3 regions of the Ureibacillus suwonensis genome follow, and region 2 is predicted to be linked to each of the others. Evidence: riboswitches for the same ligand, from Rfam matches in the RefSeq annotation. Region 2 holds a riboswitch; each other region holds the start of a gene.
The links. Region 2 has a riboswitch for S-adenosylmethionine ahead of metK (methionine adenosyltransferase). Riboswitches for the same ligand answer to the same signal wherever they lie in the genome.

Region 1 (6,818 bases), on a different contig from region 2:
AGAAGGCTGCCTCCCGTTGGCGGGAATTGGCAAGACAACAAATGGAAAACGAATATGTTCAATAATTCCGCAATTTCCTCCATCCACTTCTTGGAATGCACATTCCCTTGGACAATTCGAGTGGAAGTCTATTGAATTATGAAATTTTTCGACTATTATTCAATAAAATTTGCTAAAGCCGACACAAAAATAGCTAAAAAAAGCGATTATACTTAAAATAGTCAAATTGAATGTATAGGAGTTGTATTGAATGAAAACGGTAACAGTGATTGGTGGAGGAATTACAGGACTTTGCACGATGTACTATTTGCAAAAACAATTGAAAGAAAAAAATGTTCCTGCCCGTTTGGTGCTTTTGGAAAAAAATCCTTACCTTGGCGGCAAAATGCACACAGCGCGGGAAAACGGATTCGTCATGGAAACGGGGGCGGATTCCATTGTAGCCCGTTATCCAAGTGTCCAAGAACTGATAAAAGAACTCGATTTTGAATCGGAAGTTGTTTATAACGAAACGGGGATTTCCTATATCCATACGAACAATGAATTACATGCAATTCCTAAGGAGTCTGTTTTCGGTATTCCGATGACGGTGGAATCATTGAATGCGAGCACATTGATTTCAGAAGAAGGAAAACAACGCTTTTTAAAAGATGAAGAAATTCCGAATACGAAATTTACAAAGGAAAATTCAATCGGAGAATTTTTGGAATACTTTTTGGGAAAAGAAATCGTTGAAAAGCAGATTGCCCCAGTACTTGCCGGCGTTTATTCCGGAGATATTTATAAATTGTCCATCGCTTCCACCATTCCGTATTTGGTCGATTATAAAAATGAATATGGCAGCCTGATGAAAGGATTGCAAGCGAATCGGGAAAAATTTGAACGGGAAGCAAATAAAAAATTCTTGTCTTTTAAAAACGGTTTAAGCCAATTGATCGACCGATTGGAAGAACTGTTGGATGATGTAGAAATTTATAAAGGCACGGAAACGGTTCAAGTCGAGAAGAAAAATGATCGTTATGAAATCACTTTGGCTAGTGGCGATAAAATGGAATCGGATGTTGTTGTTTTGGCATTGCCTAACAAAGTGATTAAACATCTTTTGAATAATGAAGAATTGGAACCTTATTTCAACCAATTCAAAGATGCATCCGCCATCACAATGTATTTGGGCTTTGATCTGCCGGATTCCGTATTGCCGCAGGATGGCACCGGATTTATCGTTTCCCATAACAGCGATTTGGCATGTAATGCATCCACTTGGACAAGCCGCAAATGGAAACATACGTCCAAAGAAGGGAACCTGTTGGTGCGCGTCTTCTATAAGGAAAGCAATCCACGTTATCAAGAATTGATTAACATGACTGATGAAGAGCTGACAAAAGTGGCATTGAACGATATTAAACTCAGCTTGAATATAGAAGCGCAACCTAGCATTGTGAATATTACGAAATGGATTGAAGCGATGCCGACTTATGATTTGGCCCATCACGAAGCATTGGATCAAGTGTTGGCAAAATTGGATCAGCTCTATCCAAATCTGTTCATTGCAGGATGTTCTTATTTCGGCGTAGGAATCGGCGCATGTATCGATAATGGTAAAGAAACGGCAGAGAAAATTTTCGATATCATTTCGCATTAATTCCGATTAGTTAACTTGACAAAATGAAGAATACCGTTTATGATGTAAGCTATTATATCGGTATTTCAAAATTGAATATTACTTATCGAGAGAAGTGGAGGGAACTGGCCCTGTGAAGCTTCAGCAACCACTAATGAAATTAGTAAGGTGCTAAATCCAGCGGCAATGGCCGAAAGATAAGGTGACTTCAAAAGGAAATGACAAGCCTTCTTTCGCAAGAAGGCTTTTTCTTTTAGATGAATTAACTGAATATTTAAGAAGTAAAGAAAAGTGAGGGAATTTGGATGGGGCTACTGGAAGCTTTAAGAAATAGAGTGTTGGTTGCGGATGGGGCGATGGGAACCCTTTTATATTCGTACGGACTTGAATACTGCCATGAAGAAATGAATATTGAAAGACCGGACATTATCGAAAAAATTCATAGCGAATACATACAGGCCGGCGCTGATGTGATTCAAACGAATACTTATGGAGCCAATGGAATCAAGCTTGCCCGTTATGGATTGGAGTCCAAAGTGGCGGAAATTAACCAAGGGGCGATTGCTGTAGCCAAGCGTGCAGCAGAAGGCCACAACGTCTTTGTTTTGGGTTCCATCGGCGGAATTCGCGGCGTCCGGAAAGTTGACCACACATTGGAGGAAATTCTGGAAGCTGTCCGTGAACAGGCGGAAGTGTTGATTGACGGACAGTTGGATGGTTTATTGCTTGAAACTTACTATGATTTTGAAGAACTTACGGAAACGTTGAAAATGCTAAGGCTAATGACGGATATGCCTATCATCGCCCAAGTTTCCATGCAGGAACCTGGCGTGTTATTGAACGGCATGAAATTGAATGATGCGTTGAAGCGGCTTGAACAATTGGGGGCAGATGTCGTAGGAGTGAACTGCCGTCTTGGCCCTTATCACACATTACAGGCCTTTGAAGAGGTGGAAATTCCCGAACGGGCCTTTTTATCGGCTTATCCGAACGCATCCCTGTTGGATATCGAGGATGGCCGCGTCGTTTATGAATCGGAAGTGGATTATTTTGCCCGTGCCGCAGTGGAACTTTGCAATGAAGGGGTAAGGCTCATCGGAGGATGCTGCGGAACGACGCCAAAACATATTGAAGCGATGAAAAAGAAACTGGCCCATTTCCAGCCGGTTGAAAAGAAAGTGGCAAAACCCCAAAGGGAAATTGTCATTCAGGAAGCAGAACCGCGGAGTTTCGAGCCGCTTCATGAAAAAGCGAAAAGGGAACGTTCGGTCATTGTCGAGTTGGATACACCAAAGCATCTTGAAATCGACAAATTTATTGAAGGGGCCAAAGCGCTGTACGAGGCCGGGGCAGACCTTATCATGATGGCCGACAATTCCTTGGCTTCCCCAAGAGTCAGCAACTTGGCGATGGGGGCCATCTTAAAATTGCAATACGGAATCCGCACAATGCCCCATATTACATGCCGGGACCGGAATTTGATCGGGTTGCAATCCCATTTGTTGGGGTTAAGCGCCCTTGGTCTCCATGATGTATTAGCCGTTACAGGAGACCCGACAAAAGTGGGGGATTTTCCGGGCGCCACAAGCGTTTATGATGTTTCATCCATGGAATTGATCTCCCTCATCAAACAATTGAACGAAGGGATTTCTTTCTCCGGAAAAGCCCTTAAAAAGAAAGCCAACTTCTCTGTAGCGGCCGCTTTCAATCCGAATGTAAGGGTGATTGATCGCGCGGTAAGCCGCCTTGAGAAAAAAATCGAACATGGTGCGGATTACTTCATTTCCCAGCCGGTATACTCCAAGGAAAAAATCGTGGAAGTATATGAAGCGACGAAACATTTGGAAACACCGATTTATATCGGAATCATGCCGCTCACAAGCTTTAAAAATGCGGAGTTCTTGCATCATGAAGTGCCAGGAATCAAATTGTCCGATGATGTGTTGGAAAGAATGAAACAAGTGAGCGGAAATAAAGAAGAAGAAACAAGAGTGGGTCTTGAAATTGCGAAAGAGTTGTTAGATACGGCAACGAAATACTTTAACGGAATCTATTTGATCACGCCGTTTATGCGATACGATATAACATCACAACTATTGCAATATATCCAACAACTTGATGAGCAGAACAAAGGAGTTATAGCAAATGGTTAACCATCCAATCGAAGAACAGTTGCAGAAACGAATTTTGATCATTGACGGGGCAATGGGTACAATGCTCCAGCAGGAAAATTTGTCAGCGGAAGATTTCGGTGGCGAACAATATGAAGGATGCAATGAACATCTTGTCTTGACAAGACCGGATGTGATTTCAAAAATCCACCGTGCCTACTTGGAGGCGGGGGCGGATATTATTTCGACCGATACTTTTGGGGGAACGCCCCTTGTTTTGAACGAATACGGCTTAGGGCACAAAGCTTATGAAATCAATAAAAGGGCAGTGGAACTTGCAAAGGTGGAAGCGGAAAAATATTTAACCAGTGATTGGCCTCGATTTGTGGCAGGATCCATGGGTCCGACAACGAAAACATTGTCTGTCACAGGCGGCGTGACATTCGATGAACTAGCGGAAAACTTTTATATTCAAGCCAAAGCCTTAATTGACGGCGGAGCGGACCTGCTTTTGCTTGAAACAAGCCAGGATATGCTGAATGTAAAAGCGGCAACCCTTGGCATCAAGCGGGCTTTTGAAGAAACGGGAAAAGAGCTTCCGGTCATGGTTTCCGCAACAATTGAACCGATGGGAACAACATTGGCCGGCCAGTCCATTGAAGCTTTCTATATTTCCATTGAGCATATACATCCAATTTCCATTGGTCTGAACTGTGCGACAGGACCGGAGTTTATGACGGACCATATCCGCTCCTTATCCGAATTGTCCACAAGTTATATCAGCTGTTATCCGAACGCCGGATTGCCGGATGAAGAAGGGCACTATCACGAAACACCGGAATCGTTATCGACCAAATTGAAAGGATTTGCTGAAAAAGGCTGGCTAAACATTGTCGGAGGATGCTGCGGAACGACTCCTGCCCACATTAAAGCCATTCGTGAAGCGATCAAAGATTACAAACCGCGTCCGAAGAAGGAAAAATCCCACGGACATGCCGTATCCGGCATTGAACCGCTTGTTTATGATGATTCCATGCGTCCGTTGTTTATTGGTGAAAGAACGAACGTCATCGGTTCCCGCAAATTTAAGCAATTAATCATTGAAGGAAAATACGAGGAAGCGGCGGAAATCGCCCGTGCCCAAGTGAAAAACGGGGCGCATGTCATCGATATTTGTTTGGCAAATCCTGACCGGGATGAGCTTGAGGATATGCGCAAGTTTATGCAAGAAGTTGTGAAGAAAGTGAAAGTGCCTTTGGTGATTGACTCAACGGATGAGCGCGTCATCGAGGAGGCGTTGAAATATTCCCAAGGAAAGGCCATCATCAATTCTATTAATCTGGAAGATGGTGAAGAGCGTTTCGACAAAGTGCTCCCGATTGTAAAAAAATACGGGGCTTCGGTTGTGGTTGGAACAATCGACGAAGAAGGAATGGCCGTTACGCGCGAAAGAAAATTGGCCATTGCGGAACGCTCGTACAAAATCTTGACGGAAAAATGGGGCTTGGCACCGGAAGATATCATTTTTGACCCATTGGTGTTCCCAGTAGGTACGGGGGATGAACAATACATTGGCGCCGCGGAGGAAACGATTGAAGGAATTCGCCTCATTAAACAAAAATTCCCGAGAGCTTTGACGGTGCTTGGCATCAGCAACGTTTCCTTTGGTCTTCCACCTGTGGGACGGGAAGTGTTGAATGCGGTATTTTTATATCACTGCACGCAAGCGGGGCTGGATTATGCCATCGTCAATACGGAAAAATTGGAGCGTTACGCTTCGTTGCCGGAAGAAGAAATTCAACTTGCCAATGATTTGATTTTCAATACGAACGATGAAACCTTGGCGAAATTTACGGCCTTTTACCGGGATAAAAAGAAAGAGGAGAAAAAGGTCGAGCTTCCTGCGACGGTGGAGGAACGTTTGAAATATTACATCGTCGAAGGAACAAAAGAAGGATTAATTGAAGATTTGGAGGAAGCAAGAAAAATCTTTGATACGCCACTCGATATTATAAACGGGCCGCTTATGGACGGCATGGCGGAAGTCGGCCGCTTATTCAACGATAACCAATTAATCGTGGCGGAAGTATTGCAAAGTGCCGGCGTCATGAAGGCAGCCGTTGCACACCTGGAACAGTATATGGAGAAAGTGGAGGACAGCGCCGGAAAAGGGAAAGTCATTTTGGCTACGGTAAAAGGCGACGTTCACGATATCGGGAAAAACTTAGTGGATATAATTTTGAGCAACAATGGTTATCAAGTCATTGATTTAGGGATCAAAGTAACCCCTGCGGAATTGATTGAAGCCATCCGCAAAGAAAAACCGGATATCGTCGGCTTATCTGGACTACTAGTGAAGTCGGCACAGCAAATGGTGTTGACGGCACAAGACTTTAAAGCGGCCGGCATTGATGTACCGATTCTTGTTGGGGGAGCCGCTTTGACGAAACGCTTTACGGAAACGAAAATCGCCGCGGAATACGATGGACCGGTGATTTACGCAAAAGACGCGATGCAAGGGTTGGAACATGCCAACCGTTTGATGGATTCAAACGAACGGGAAGCCTTCCTGCAAGAAATTCGGGAATCCCGTGAAAAACGGTTAGAAGCGGATGCGAAACGGGCAAACCGGCCGAAAAAAGAAGCGCCGAAAAAGCAAGCCAGAACGGTGGAAGATGCGCCGGTGTTCGTACCAAAAGATTTGAAAGTGCATATTAAGAAAAATTATTCGGTTCAACATTTGCTGCCATATGTCAATATGCGCACATTGCTCGGCCATCATTTGGGCTTGAAAGGCAATGTGGAGAAATTGCTGGCAGAGAAAGACGCGCGGGCGGTGGAGTTATACAATTTGGTGATGGACATTTTAAATTCCGGAGTCTTGAAGCCTTCAGGCATGTATCAATTCTTCCCTGCCCAAAGTGATGGGGACGATGTGATCATTTACAGCCCGGATGATATGAAAACTGAAATTGAGCGATTTCATTTCCCACGGCAACAAGTAGAACCATATTTATGTCTTGCCGATTACTTGAAATCTGTTGATAGCGGAGAAATGGATTATGTGGCGCTCATGGTGGTTACTG
Region 2 (6,174 bases):
TGCCGCTTTATCTTCCCAAGCTTCACGAGGATCCAGCACTTCGCTAGGAACTCCTTCGATTTGTGTTGGAATGTGCAATCCAAAGATCGCATCTTGTTTCGTTTCTACATCATTTAGTTTTCCATCAATCGCAGCACGTACCATCGCGCGTGTATAAGAAAGTTTCATGCGGCTTCCAACACCGTATTCGCCGCCAGTCCAACCTGTGTTCACCAAGAATACTTGAACATCGTGCTTATCGATTTTTTCACCCAACATTTCAGCATATCTTGTCGCAGGAAGCGGCAAGAAAGGAGCACCGAAGCATGTTGAGAAAACTGGTTCTGGTGAAGTGACACCGCGTTCTGTACCAGCCAATTTGGAAGTGAATCCGCTTAAGAAGTGGTACATTGCTTGTTCTTTAGTCAATTTGCTGATTGGAGGAAGCACCCCAAAAGCATCCGCAGTCAAGAAAATGATCGTTTTTGGATGACCGGCAATTGATGGTGTCACGATATTTTCGATGTAATGGATTGGATATGCCGCTCTTGTATTTTCAGTTAAAGTATTATCATCGTAATCAGGCACGCGTGTAGCCGGATCGATTACAACGTTTTCCAATACAGTACCAAAGCGAATGGCATTATAAATTTCCGGTTCTTTTTCAGCAGATAGATTGATTGTTTTTGCGTAGCAACCGCCTTCGATATTGAATACGCCATTGTCAGACCAACCATGTTCATCATCACCAATCAATTTCCGGTTGCTGTCTGCGGAAAGCGTTGTTTTACCTGTACCGGATAAACCGAAGAATAATGCTACATCGCCGGCTTCACCAACGTTGGCTGAGCAGTGCATTGAAAGAATTCCTTTTTCAGGCAATAAATAGTTCATAATACTGAAGATGGATTTTTTCATCTCGCCGGCATATTCTGTGCCGCCAATCAGAATGATTTTCTTTTCGAAAGAAACGATGATGAATGCTTCAGAATTTGTTCCATCCACAGCTGGATCCGCTTTGAAACCAGGTGCTGAAACAATTGTGAAGTCAGCATCATGTGAAACCAATTCTTCTTGAGTTGGACGGATGAATAATTGATGGCAGAAAAGATTGTGCCAAGCGTATTCATTTACGACTTGAATTGCCAATTGCGAATCTTTATCCGCTCCGGCAAAGCCTTTGAATACGAATAGCTCATCTTTGTCTTTCAAGTAATTTAAAACTTTGATATACAAGTTATCAAACACTTCAGAAGAAATTGGTTGGTTTACGCTTCCCCAGTCGATTTTACCTTTGATGCTTTCTTCTTCGACGATAAATTTATCTTTTGGAGAACGTCCGGTATATTTTCCAGTTTCGGCAACAATGGCGCCATCAGTTGTGAGTCTCGCTTCCCCGCGAATAACCGCTTTTTCAACCAATTGCGGCACCGATAATTGGGTGTTTATATTTTTACCTTTTAATAATTCCTTCAGCTCATTTGCAACTTCTACTGAATTCATCGATTAAATACCATCCTTTTTTTATTTTTAGGGAAATTATTCTTTGTTATATAATACAAAAAATAGTATAACACATTGGGTGGAATAATCTATACTAATCCTTAAAATTTATTTGTGAAATTTTTTGACTTCTCTTCCAACCTCCTTGAAGAAAATGGAATTATGAAAAGACAGTAGACAAATAAGAAAAAACATTTGACAATGCAGTATAGATTACGTAACATGTTGCATGAACGGATACTCTTATCCAGAGCTGGTGGAGGGTTAAGGCCCTATGAAACCCGGCAACCTGCATTATCTATATAATAATGCGTGGTGCTAACCTGATGCAAGGGATTCCCTTGAACGATAAGAGTGAAAGGTAGAGATTTCAGTTCCTTTCCTCATGCAGAAATGTGGATAGGAACTTTTTTTATTCAAATCAATCCGGCATATATTCAAGCTAAAATAGATTAGCGAGTTTTATACCTTTCATTATCCTCGTAATGTTCCTTACGGGCGGAAGTCGGAAAGGATCATGGATAATGAGTACCGTATCATAAAGAGCTTCGTCTCAACAATTTAGGAGGAAAATGAATGTCAAAACGTCGGCTGTTTACATCAGAAAGTGTAACGGAAGGGCATCCGGATAAAATTTGTGACCAAATCTCCGATGCCATTTTGGATGCGATACTCGCAGAAGATCCAAATGCAAGAGTTGCTTGCGAAACGATTGTAACAACGGGATTGGTCCTTGTTACAGGAGAAATTACAACAACAACATATGTAGATATTCAAAGCATTGTTCGTAATACGGTTGCGGAAATTGGATATACGCGAGGAAAATTTGGATTTGATGCGGAAAACTTGGCGGTGCTCACTGCAATTGGCGAACAATCACCGGACATTGCGGAAGGTGTGGACCGAGCATTGGAAGCCCGGGAAGGATACATGACGGATGAGGAGATTGAAGCGATCGGTGCTGGCGACCAAGGGTTGATTTTTGGATTTGCTTGCAATGAAACGCCTGAATTGATGCCTCTTCCGATCAGCTTGGCGCATCAACTTTCCAGAAGATTGACGGAAGTCCGCAAGTCGAAAGAAATCCCTTATTTGCGTCCGGACGGGAAAACGCAAGTGACGGTAGAATATGATGAAAACAACATTCCTCGCCGAATCGATACGATTGTTATTTCAACTCAGCATGATGAGGGCGTCACTCAAGAACAAATCAAAGAAGATATAATGGAAAAAGTGGTCAAAACCATCATTCCTGCAGAGTTGTTGGATGGGGATACAAAGTATTTCATCAACCCGACTGGCCGATTCGTAATTGGTGGACCTAAAGGGGATGCAGGGCTCACTGGCCGCAAAATCATTGTCGATACGTATGGAGGATACGCCCGTCACGGTGGGGGAGCATTCTCCGGCAAGGATCCGACAAAAGTGGATCGTTCCGCTGCCTATGCGGCTCGTTATGTAGCGAAAAACATCGTTGCATCCGGTCTCGCTGACCGTGTGGAAGTTCAGTTGGCTTATGCAATCGGTGTCGCCCGTCCTGTATCCATTTCCATCGATACATTCGGAACGGGAAAAGTGGCTGAAAACCAATTGGTTGAATGGGTAAATGAATTGTTCGATTTGCGTCCTGCAGGCATCATCAAAATGCTTGATCTGCGCAGACCGATTTACAAACAAACGGCTGCATACGGCCATTTTGGACGCACAGACATCGATTTGCCTTGGGAAAGAACGGACGTGGCGGAAAAATTACGCCAAAAAGCGGGAATATAATATAATATGAAATGCAGGCAAACAATATGCCTGCATTTTTCATTTATTTCTTTAATGATTGATAATATTTCCCTTTTTGAACGTATTCGTTAATGATGCGATCCATATCTTTCCGTTCCGCTTCGGTCACTTCCCGCACGACTTTTGCGGGATTCCCCATCGCAACGGAATTGGGCGGGATTTTTTTCCCTGGAGGCACTAAACTTCCAGCTGCAATAAGCGCCCCCTCGCCGATTTCCGCACCGTCCAAAACGATTGCCCCCATGCCGATTAATGCGCGTTTGCGGATAATGCAGCTATGTAGAGTCACCTGATGGCCGACGATGACCTCATCCTCAATAATGAGAGGGTTGTTCGGACTTTGATGCAAGCAGCTTAAATCCTGTATGCTGCAACGTTTGCCGATGATCGTTGGCGCCACATCCCCGCGGATGACCGTACCAAACCAAATGGTCGTATCTTCGTCAATGGTTACATCGCCGGTAATTGTCACATGCTCTGCAATATATGCGGAAGGATGGATTTTTGGTTCTTTGTCGTGATAAGGATAAATCATCGCAATGCTCCCCATTTCTAATGTATTATTTATGTATATTATCCTAACAAATAAGAAAATTTTTGAAAATAGAACGAACATCTTGTTGATGAAAGTTTTAGAGAAATAGGAGGACCGCTATGTGGAAGTGGGAAACGGATGTACAAGCGAAAGCGGTGGTTGTAATTGTACATAGCGCTTTTGAACACCATCGCTGGTACGCATGGTTGATTGAAAAATTGAGAACGGAAGGCTTTCATGTGGTAATGGGGGATTTGCCCGGCCATGAAGAAGGCTCGAGATATACAAGAGTACATGATGAATTGATTGATGAATATTTGCTTTTCATTAAACAATTGATGCAAAGTGCCCTTCAATATCAACTGCCGGTATTTGTCATTGGACATGGGTTGGGGGGGACACTGGCAATCCAATTTTTGCGGAAAACGAAATTGGAGTGCGCAGGGCTTATTCTGACCGCCCCATGGTTCCAATTGCAGAAACATTCAAATTTACTGGCTAGTGCTTTGGCAAGCATGAATTTGGCACCAAATAAAAAAATATCATTGGAATTAAATAAACGCCTGTTGACCCGAAATCCGGAGGGGATTTTAGAAATGGAGGATGATGTGCCCTATCATTCCAATGTGACTGTACGATGGTACCGGGATATTCAGCAATTAATGAAAAATTTGGCCACTCAGCAGGAAAGAACATTGACGTTGCCGATTTTGCTGATTACGCCGAATCAGGATAAAGTGGCGGACTCGGAAGCGGCCAGAAAATGGTTGTTGTTGCAAAAAACCAGGGAATTTCAATACAAGGATTGGCCATATAGTTACCATAATATTTTCCATGACCTTGAACGGGAAGAAGTATTTTTATATGTTCGGGATTTTATCAATAATGTACTTCGATCCATCGGTTACATCGTTTAATCTATTTGATTTGTAATATTTTGATGAAAATTATTTTCAAAAAATGATATCAGAAATATTGATTGATATTATTAATTTTTGTAATATTAAAATATTCTTTCAGAAAATAGTAAAAATTATTCAATTTAATTTCAAAGGGGTGTGGGTATGGTAGAAAATGCTTTGAACTGGATTTATGATATCCTTTGGGGTCCTATCATGATTTATGGGATTTTGATCGTAGGACTTGTGTTTTCCATTTTGACCAGATTTGTTCAGATCCGAAAAATTAAAGAAATGTTTGTCCTGATGTTTAAAGGGCAAAAATCCGATGCCGGAATTTCATCATTCCAGGCATTGACGGTGGCTTTATCGGGACGTGTAGGCACAGGTAACATTATCGGTACTGCCAGTGCCATTGCCTTTGGTGGACCTGGTGCGGTATTTTGGATGTGGGTCACGGCCTTTATCGGTGCATCAACCGCTTATGTGGAATCGACACTCGCTCAAATATATAAAACAAAAAAATTGGGAATCTATCGCGGTGGGCCGGCGTATTACATGGAAAAAGGAACAGGACAGCGCTGGTTCGGAGTCGTGTTTGCGATTGCCGCCATTTTGGCGATGGCCATTTTGATGCCTGGGGTTCAATCCAATGCCATTGTCAGCGCAATGGATAATGCCTTTGACATCTCTCCATGGATTACCGGTTTAATTACGATTGTTTTATTGGGTTTCATAATTATCGGTGGGGTTAAACGGATTGCCAACGCCGCTCAAATCATCGTTCCGTTTATGGCGCTTGCCTATATTTTAGTAGCGTTCATCGTAATTATTATGAATATTTCCGAAGTGCCTGCAGTGTTCGGGTTGATTTTCCGCAGCGCTTTCAATGTGGATGCCACATTCGGTGGAATGATTGGTGCCGCCATCGCTTGGGGGGTAAAACGTGCGGTTTATTCCAATGAAGCCGGTCAAGGTACAGGACCTCACGCGGCGGCTGCAGCGGAAGTATCCCATCCGGTCAAACAAGGTTTGGTTCAGGCGGCATCCATTTATATTGATACATTGCTTGTATGTTCCGCGACGGCATTAATGATATTATTCATGGGCACATATAACACGAATGTGAATAGCGCTGATGGGGAATTGATTGTGGAACATGTGCCTGGCCATTCTTATACTGAATTTACTCAGCTTGCAGTAACCGGAGCGTTTCCGGGATTAAATAACTTCGGTTCTGCATTTGTCGCTTTTGCTTTGTTCTTCTTTGCCTTTACAACATTAATGGCATATTACTATATTGCGGAAACAAACGTCGCCTATCTATTCTCCGGACGGACAGAAGGGGTTGTTACTTGGATTTTAAAATTTGTCCTTCTTGCATCCGCATTCTATGGCGCCGTAAGAACATCCGATTTGGCATGGCTCTTGGGGGACATCGGTCTTGGTTTGATGGTATGGACG
Region 3 (6,818 bases), on a different contig from region 2:
CATACCGGTATTTTTGTTTATCAATTCGTGGTTGGATGCTGCGGTGGATATTCCCTAAACACATGTTGATGTCCGCCAATGTTTTATAGTAACTTTTTACATATTTCAGATGTTGACGTTCAAGGGATAAAGCAACTTGTTTATGTTGTTTCATCTTCCTCTTCCCTTCGTGGTCATCATTATCCAATTGAGGAAATCTTTTCATTAATTTTAATCTATTTGAAATGTCAAAAAAAAGAAGTATACGACAAAATAGGAATTTTCCATCAGGGTAATTGTTGAATCTATGAGAAAAGATTCGATTTTTGTTATCCGATATTAAGATAATAGTCCTTTTCCCCGTACTGTTTCCAATCTATGTTGGAGTGGACGAAACGCCATTGCATTCATCCAAAATAAAAATCCCTATTAGGAGATAATTTTTTCAATGATCAGCCTAATAGGGATTTCATTTATTCAGGTAGTATGATTATTTCCAAGTGAATCCTTTGGAAGCTAAAAATTCCTTAATATGAGGACGGCGTTGATCGATTAGGAAATCAGCCATTTGTTTCGTCCAATTGGACACTTTTTGATTGGAGCTTCTGGATGCATAATATCTTTCCATAATGGCATCATATTCATCCAGAATTTCGTCGTACTTATCCACGTCGTATCCATTTTCGTGCAATACGGCTTCAACAGGAAGTCTCGGTTTTGTTTCATTTTTCTTTGTCGGTTTTCCAACGGTCATCGCGAAGAGCGGGAATACATGTTCAGGCAAGTTGAATAATTCGCTGATCGCTTCAGGATTGTTTCTGGCACCTCCGATATAGCAGATACCATAGCCTTCCGATTCTGCGGCAATGACAAAATTTTGCGCAAAAATCGCCACATCAACGACACCTACTAAGACATTTTCCGCTGTATCCACCGTAATATCGACACCGTGCTTTCTTCCTGCCACTTCCAATCGTTTGAAATCGACACAGAATAACAAAGCGGCTCCGGCCGTTTGGAATTGGAATTCATTGTTGGAAAGTTCCCCAAGCTTTTGTTTCTTTTCCTCATCCGTCACCAAAATGACGCTATAAGCTTGTACAAAGTGGGAAGAAGCGGCCATCTGGGCTGTCTGAATCAAGTCGATGATTTTTTCTTTCGGTATTTCTTCTCCTGTATATTTACGAACAGAAGTATGACTGCGCAATAATTCTTTTACACTCAATCTTTACACCCCTTTTATGTACTAATTGGTTGGAATATCGCTTCATCAAGCGATGTTTCTCTTCTTAAAGGTATCATATTATACTTTTTTGCCAATGGCAAAAATTTGAATTATTCAAACCACCGTCCCCAAAATACAAAGCTGAACATTGCAAGGGAGGAAGGCGGTGGCAGGAGGGGATCACCGTGAGAGGATTGTGCCGCTTGTGGGCATATTAAGAGGGTCGGGCACAGCGCCCAAAAAGCAAAAAGGAATCCATTGATTTGCAGGGATAAAGTTGTTTCAAGGGCAAAGGATTGATGATTATAAAATAGCGGTATGTATTGTTGAAAAACGAATACCCTAAATTGAAACAGTTCTCCCGCAAAGCGAGGTCGTATAAATGAAAAAATTGCTTTTCATTGTACTGCTCTTGCTATGTTTGATAGCCGTCCCTTACAAGGGGATCGGAGCTGAAGAGATAGTCCAAGCGGATTTGGTGATTGAATATGTCCGCGTATTTACGATGGATAAAGCCAATGAAGAGGCGGAAGCGGTTGCAGTGAAAAACGGAAAATTTGTTTATGTAGGAGACCGGGAAGGGGTGCAAGCCTATAAGGGCCCTCAAACAAGAGTGATGTATATGGACAACCGATTGATGTTGCCGGGGTTTATTGACGGCCACAATGCCGCTTATTTAAAAGCGGAGAAGATGTTTTGGTTGGATTTGAGTTCCTTTTCCACCTTCGAAGAATATGAAAAAGCCATATTTTCGTACCGTGCACAGCATCCGCAATTAAAACAGCTGTGCGCAGTTGGATGGAATCAAAAAGTGACGGAAGAAGCATGGGGGAAAAGCGGAAAAACGCCAAGAGACCTTATTGACCAACTTGTGCATGATATCCCATTTGTCGCATTTTCCGCTCACCGAGACGAGCTATGGGTCAATTCCAAAACATTGGAAATATCCGGGTTAGATCATATTGAGCATGGCCTAACGGAAACTGGAGAAGCGTCCGGAATCATTCCGGGACAATTCACTGATATGGTCGTACAAGCGCTGCCGCAGCCGGACTTTTCCGTGGAACAATATAAAAAGGCGCTGATTAAATATCAAGAAGATGCAGCCAGATACGGTATTACGGCCGCATTTGTTCCCCTGGGAAACCATTCGGAAAATGTGCTGAAAGCCTTTGATGAACTGGATCGGAAAAATCTATTGACCATGACCTATGAGTTGGGAATCTACGTGGATCCCCTCAAGGATTTGGATCAGATCGAACTTTTTAAAGAGTGGAGGGAGATTTACCAAGGGAAAAATTACAGCGTCCAAACGGCAAAAATGAATTATACAGAAAATGCGGTTTGGGAGAAGGAGAAATTTCTTGATATGTTGGATTTGCTGGATCGGGAAGGTTTTCGGATTCATGTGGAAGCAGAAAAAGAGTTGCACATGATTTTTGAAGGATTTGAATATGCGCGGGTACGAAATGGAAAAAAGAATTTTAAACATGTCATTTCCCATATGCCGATCGTAACGAATGATGATTTGACAAACTTCCGGAAGTTTCGGATTATTCCATCCGTCCAGCCGGCCATCTTTCATCAATCCATAGATGCCGGCAAGGAAGACGAACTTAAAAACTGGCATCGAATGAAAAGCTACTTTGAAAAGGGATTGCCGGTCTCATCTTTCAGCAACTTTCCTGATGGTGAGTTGAACCCGCTTTATGGAATTGAGACAGGAATGACAAGACTTCACTGGAATGATGAAAAAAGTCAAAAGCCTTTGTGGCCGAAAGAAAGCGCCACATTGAAGCAGATGCTCCGAAGCTACACCATTTATGCGGCGAGGCAAATAGGCAGGGAAGCACAATTGGGAAAAATCCGGGTAGGCATGCAGGCGGACTTTATTATATTGGATAAAAATATTTTCAGGGTTCCGCCAGGTGAAATCAGCGAAGCAAAAGTCATACTTACTTATTTTAAAGGAAAAGAAACATACCGGGATGAATCGGAAATCGGCGGACAATAAAAAAGTATCTTCCGTAGCCAAGTGTGTTCAACGAATAACCCCTTTACGGAAGATACTATTTTTATACGGATGGGCCTTTCTTCTTTTTTAAGGCGGAACGAATCGTCGGTTCTGTGCCGCGCTTCATCCGTTTTATGTTTTCTAAATGCAAAATGATTGCGACCAAAAGAAGGAACAGAACAATGATAAAAGGCCAGAGGGATGGCTCATAAAGCAAAGCGCTGATTGCAAATGCAAAATAAAAGAAAAACACGCCCAGAATCAAATAATTGGTCAATAAAGAGACAACGATAAGACCGACTACGGCAAGAAGACCCATTTTCCAATTGATCGCAACGAAAATGCCGATCAGGGAAGCGGTTCCTTTTCCTCCCCGAAAATTCATATGGATAGGAAAATTATGGCCAAAAATGACCGCCGCGCCTATCAAATAAAGGAATATGGAAATTTGCTCCGCATCCAATGAAGTGAAGTGATTTAAGAAATATTTTGCCAAGATTATGGCAAGGACGCCTTTTCCGATATCAATGAGGCCTACGAGTATGCCGTATTTCCAGCCAAGGGTCAAGGTGGCATTGGAAGCCCCCGCATTTCCATGGCCCGCTTCTTTCAGATTCACCCCGGAAAGGTATTGGGCCACATTTGATCCATGGATGCAACCGATAAAATATCCCGCAATAAGTGAAATAATCAGCTCTATCAACATAATATTTGCTCCTTTTATAGAAAAAAACGCTTTAATCTATTATACTCAATAAAATAAAAAAAGATTTAAAAATTTCAAAAAAATAGTTGACAGAGTGGGTTACTATGTTTTATAGTTAATCCAACGATGGAAAATTAATCATTACTCTTATCAAGAGTGGCGGAGGGAATAGGCCCAAAGATGCCCGGCAACCGGCAAGAATTTGCAAAGGTGCTAAATCCTACAGACGTTTGTCTGAAAGATAAGAGGAGGAAATGTACGTGTACAAAGCCCTCTTCTTATATGAAGAGGGTTTTTGTTTTATCTTCCATGCCTTCTCGAAACCTTCCATCAAATTTATTGTTTAGGAGGAAATATCATGTCCGAATTCAAACCAGAAACGCTATTACTTCACGGTGGTCAACAACCTGATCCAGTAACAGGTGCAATTGCCGTTCCGATTTATCGCACGACGGCTTATGCCTTCAAAAACACAGAACATGCACGAAAATTATTTGCCCTTGAAGAAGTCGGAAACATTTATTCCCGCATCATGAACCCGACAGTCGATGTGTTTGAAAAGCGTGTTGCCTTGCTAGAAGGTGGCTCTGCAGCTGTTGCTCTATCTTCCGGTCAGGCGGCAGTTGCCTTCTCCATTTTAAATATCGCCAATGCGGGAGATGAAATTGTCTCTGCTGGATCATTGTATGGCGGAACATATAACTTATTTGCTAACACATTACCTCGTTGGGGCATTACAACAACATTTGTAGATGAAAGAGATCCGGAAAACTTCCGCAAAGCAATTACGGACAAAACAAAAGCAATCTATGCAGAAGTAGTAGGAAATCCTAGCTTAAATATTTTAGATATTGAAGCAGTAGCAGCAATTGCCCATGAACATGGCATTCCATTAATCATCGACAATACGTTCCCATCACCATATGGATGCAATCCAATTGATTTTGGAGCAGATGTTGTTATCCATTCAGCAACAAAATGGATTGGCGGCCACGGTACAACAATCGGTGGCGTTGTGGTAGATGCAGGAAAATTCGACTGGACACAAGGTCGATTCCCTGGTTTCACAGAGCCTGACCACACTTATCACGGCATCCGTTACGGCATCGATACAGCAGGCGCAGCTTTTGCAACAAAATTGCGCGTTCAATTATTGCGCGACTTAGGCCCAACTTTAGGTCCGGATGCGGCTTTCAGTTTCCTTCAAGGATTGGAAACTCTTCACCTCCGCTATCCAAGACATAGTGAAAATGCGGAAAAAGTAGTGGCGTTTTTGAAAAACCACCCATACGTGGAATACGTGAATTATCCAGGAGATGAATCATTCGAATCTCACCATTTAGCGAAAAAATACTTGAAAAACGGTTATGGTTCTATGGTGACATTCGGCATTAAAGGTGGCCGTGAAGCAGGCAGTGTCGTTATTGACAACGTGAAATTGTTCTCTCATGTTGCAAACGTTGGAGATGCAAGATCATTGATTATTCATCCGGCTTCAACAACTCACCAACAATTATCTCCTGAAGAATTGAAAATTGCCGGTGTTGGAGAAGAGCTCATCCGCCTATCCATCGGCTTGGAAAACGCAGATGATATTATTGCGGATTTAGATCAGGCTTTAGCCAAAGCAGCAGCTGAATTTGGTGTAAAGAACGCTTAAGTTGATCATTTATAAAAGCCCCTCTATTTGCATATAAAAGAAAGAACGGTCATTTGATACCGGAAAATCCCAATTCGGCTCTCATTTGAGCTGAAGAACCCAGTGTCAGCGGATCAAAGCATGTAAATCCGGCACTGGCTATATGGATTCAAAGCTGCTCATTCGCAGCAGTTGCAAAATCCAAAAACAAATGCTGCCCATCCGTAGCAAAATAAAACGCTGCCCATTTGCAGCGGGTAAAAATCCAAAGCTCGTTACTAAAAAATGCTTACTCAGCGGTTTGAAGCAATAAATATGGTCGATTCCTATAAAAGCTGCCCATTCGCAGCCATGAAGACGCCCCTTTACAGAAAAAGTTCGCCAAACATCAAGTTGTTACTTTTGATGTGAATTGTATTCCCATTCGAATGCAATTCACATCCTAATTAAAATTGCTGACCCGTCATTTAGCAGGTATAGTTGTTCGTTATAACCCCTATCCCCTTTTGTTGAAATAAAACCTAGTAAATTAATTAGGATACTTGAAATTTTAAATTGGATCGTATATATTAGTTATAAGAGAATGATTAGATTCCATCGTATCTGATCCCCCCTAAAATAAAAACGGAAAGCCTTTAATGGCTTTCCCCCTTAACTTATAAAGGAGCTGGTCCGATGAGTAAGGTTTATAGCGCCCAAAATTTTGCGGCTTATATCATATATGAATTAAATGAAACGAATACCTTTGTGAATGCAAAAGCGTTGCAGCATTTGCTTGAAATCGTCGATAGACGCTGGGAAAGTGTTTTTGGGTACAGACCATATAAAGAACAGACATATTCCTTGCTAACCCATGATTATGTCGTCAAAGAAGTATATGATGAATACAAAGAATTTGGTGAGCAACATATTTCAGAGCCGGCAAAAGAATGGTATTTAAAATATGGAGATTTCCAATTGATTCGAAGACCTTACGGAGTTCCAGACTTTACAGCGGAAGAAGAAGAGCTGATGAGAAAAATTTTGGTCCAATACCGAAATGTTTTGTTGGCAAATGCATCGTGAACAGGTGAATGACAGGTCAGTACAATGTTTGTACTGGCTTTTTTTATTTTAAAAGTGAGCAAGTTTGCTATATTATAATAGTTGTATGCCCTTTCGTAGAAAACAAATGTCCATCTTGGGTAGAATTCCCTTGAGTTCCTTTCAAATATACGTTAAAATTTCTGTATGTTTCAAAAAATATTGAATTTTA

Region 1: it holds a riboswitch for S-adenosylmethionine, as region 2 does, so the genes downstream of both, ACFPOH_RS02645 (bifunctional homocysteine S-methyltransferase/methylenetetrahydrofolate reductase) here and metK (methionine adenosyltransferase) in region 2, are expected to answer to the same signal.
Region 3: it holds a riboswitch for S-adenosylmethionine, as region 2 does, so the genes downstream of both, ACFPOH_RS16795 (O-acetylhomoserine aminocarboxypropyltransferase/cysteine synthase family protein) here and metK (methionine adenosyltransferase) in region 2, are expected to answer to the same signal.

What each region holds. Positions count from the first base shown of each region.
Region 1 covers NZ_JBHSNQ010000033.1:17,385-24,202, reverse strand. The annotation lists gene ACFPOH_RS02655 (tetratricopeptide repeat protein) at 1-65, shown strand, start outside; gene hemG (protoporphyrinogen oxidase) at 251-1,642, shown strand; SAM riboswitch class I at 1,722-1,825, shown strand; gene ACFPOH_RS02645 (bifunctional homocysteine S-methyltransferase/methylenetetrahydrofolate reductase) at 1,927-3,774, shown strand; gene metH (methionine synthase) at 3,767-6,818, shown strand, end outside.
Region 2 covers NZ_JBHSNQ010000150.1:332-6,505, reverse strand. The annotation lists gene pckA (phosphoenolpyruvate carboxykinase (ATP)) at 1-1,482, opposite strand, end outside; SAM riboswitch class I at 1,723-1,837, shown strand; gene metK (methionine adenosyltransferase) at 2,059-3,255, shown strand; gene ACFPOH_RS11595 (gamma carbonic anhydrase) at 3,299-3,811, opposite strand; gene ACFPOH_RS11590 (alpha/beta hydrolase) at 3,931-4,728, shown strand; gene ACFPOH_RS11585 (alanine/glycine:cation symporter family protein) at 4,876-6,174, shown strand, end outside.
Region 3 covers NZ_JBHSNQ010000195.1:1,291-8,108, reverse strand. The annotation lists gene ACFPOH_RS16815 (hypothetical protein) at 1-154, opposite strand, end outside; gene nfsA (oxygen-insensitive NADPH nitroreductase) at 470-1,204, opposite strand; gene ACFPOH_RS16805 (amidohydrolase) at 1,587-3,218, shown strand; gene ACFPOH_RS16800 (glycerol-3-phosphate acyltransferase) at 3,280-3,924, opposite strand; SAM riboswitch class I at 4,069-4,172, shown strand; gene ACFPOH_RS16795 (O-acetylhomoserine aminocarboxypropyltransferase/cysteine synthase family protein) at 4,283-5,584, shown strand; gene ACFPOH_RS16790 (hypothetical protein) at 6,239-6,628, shown strand.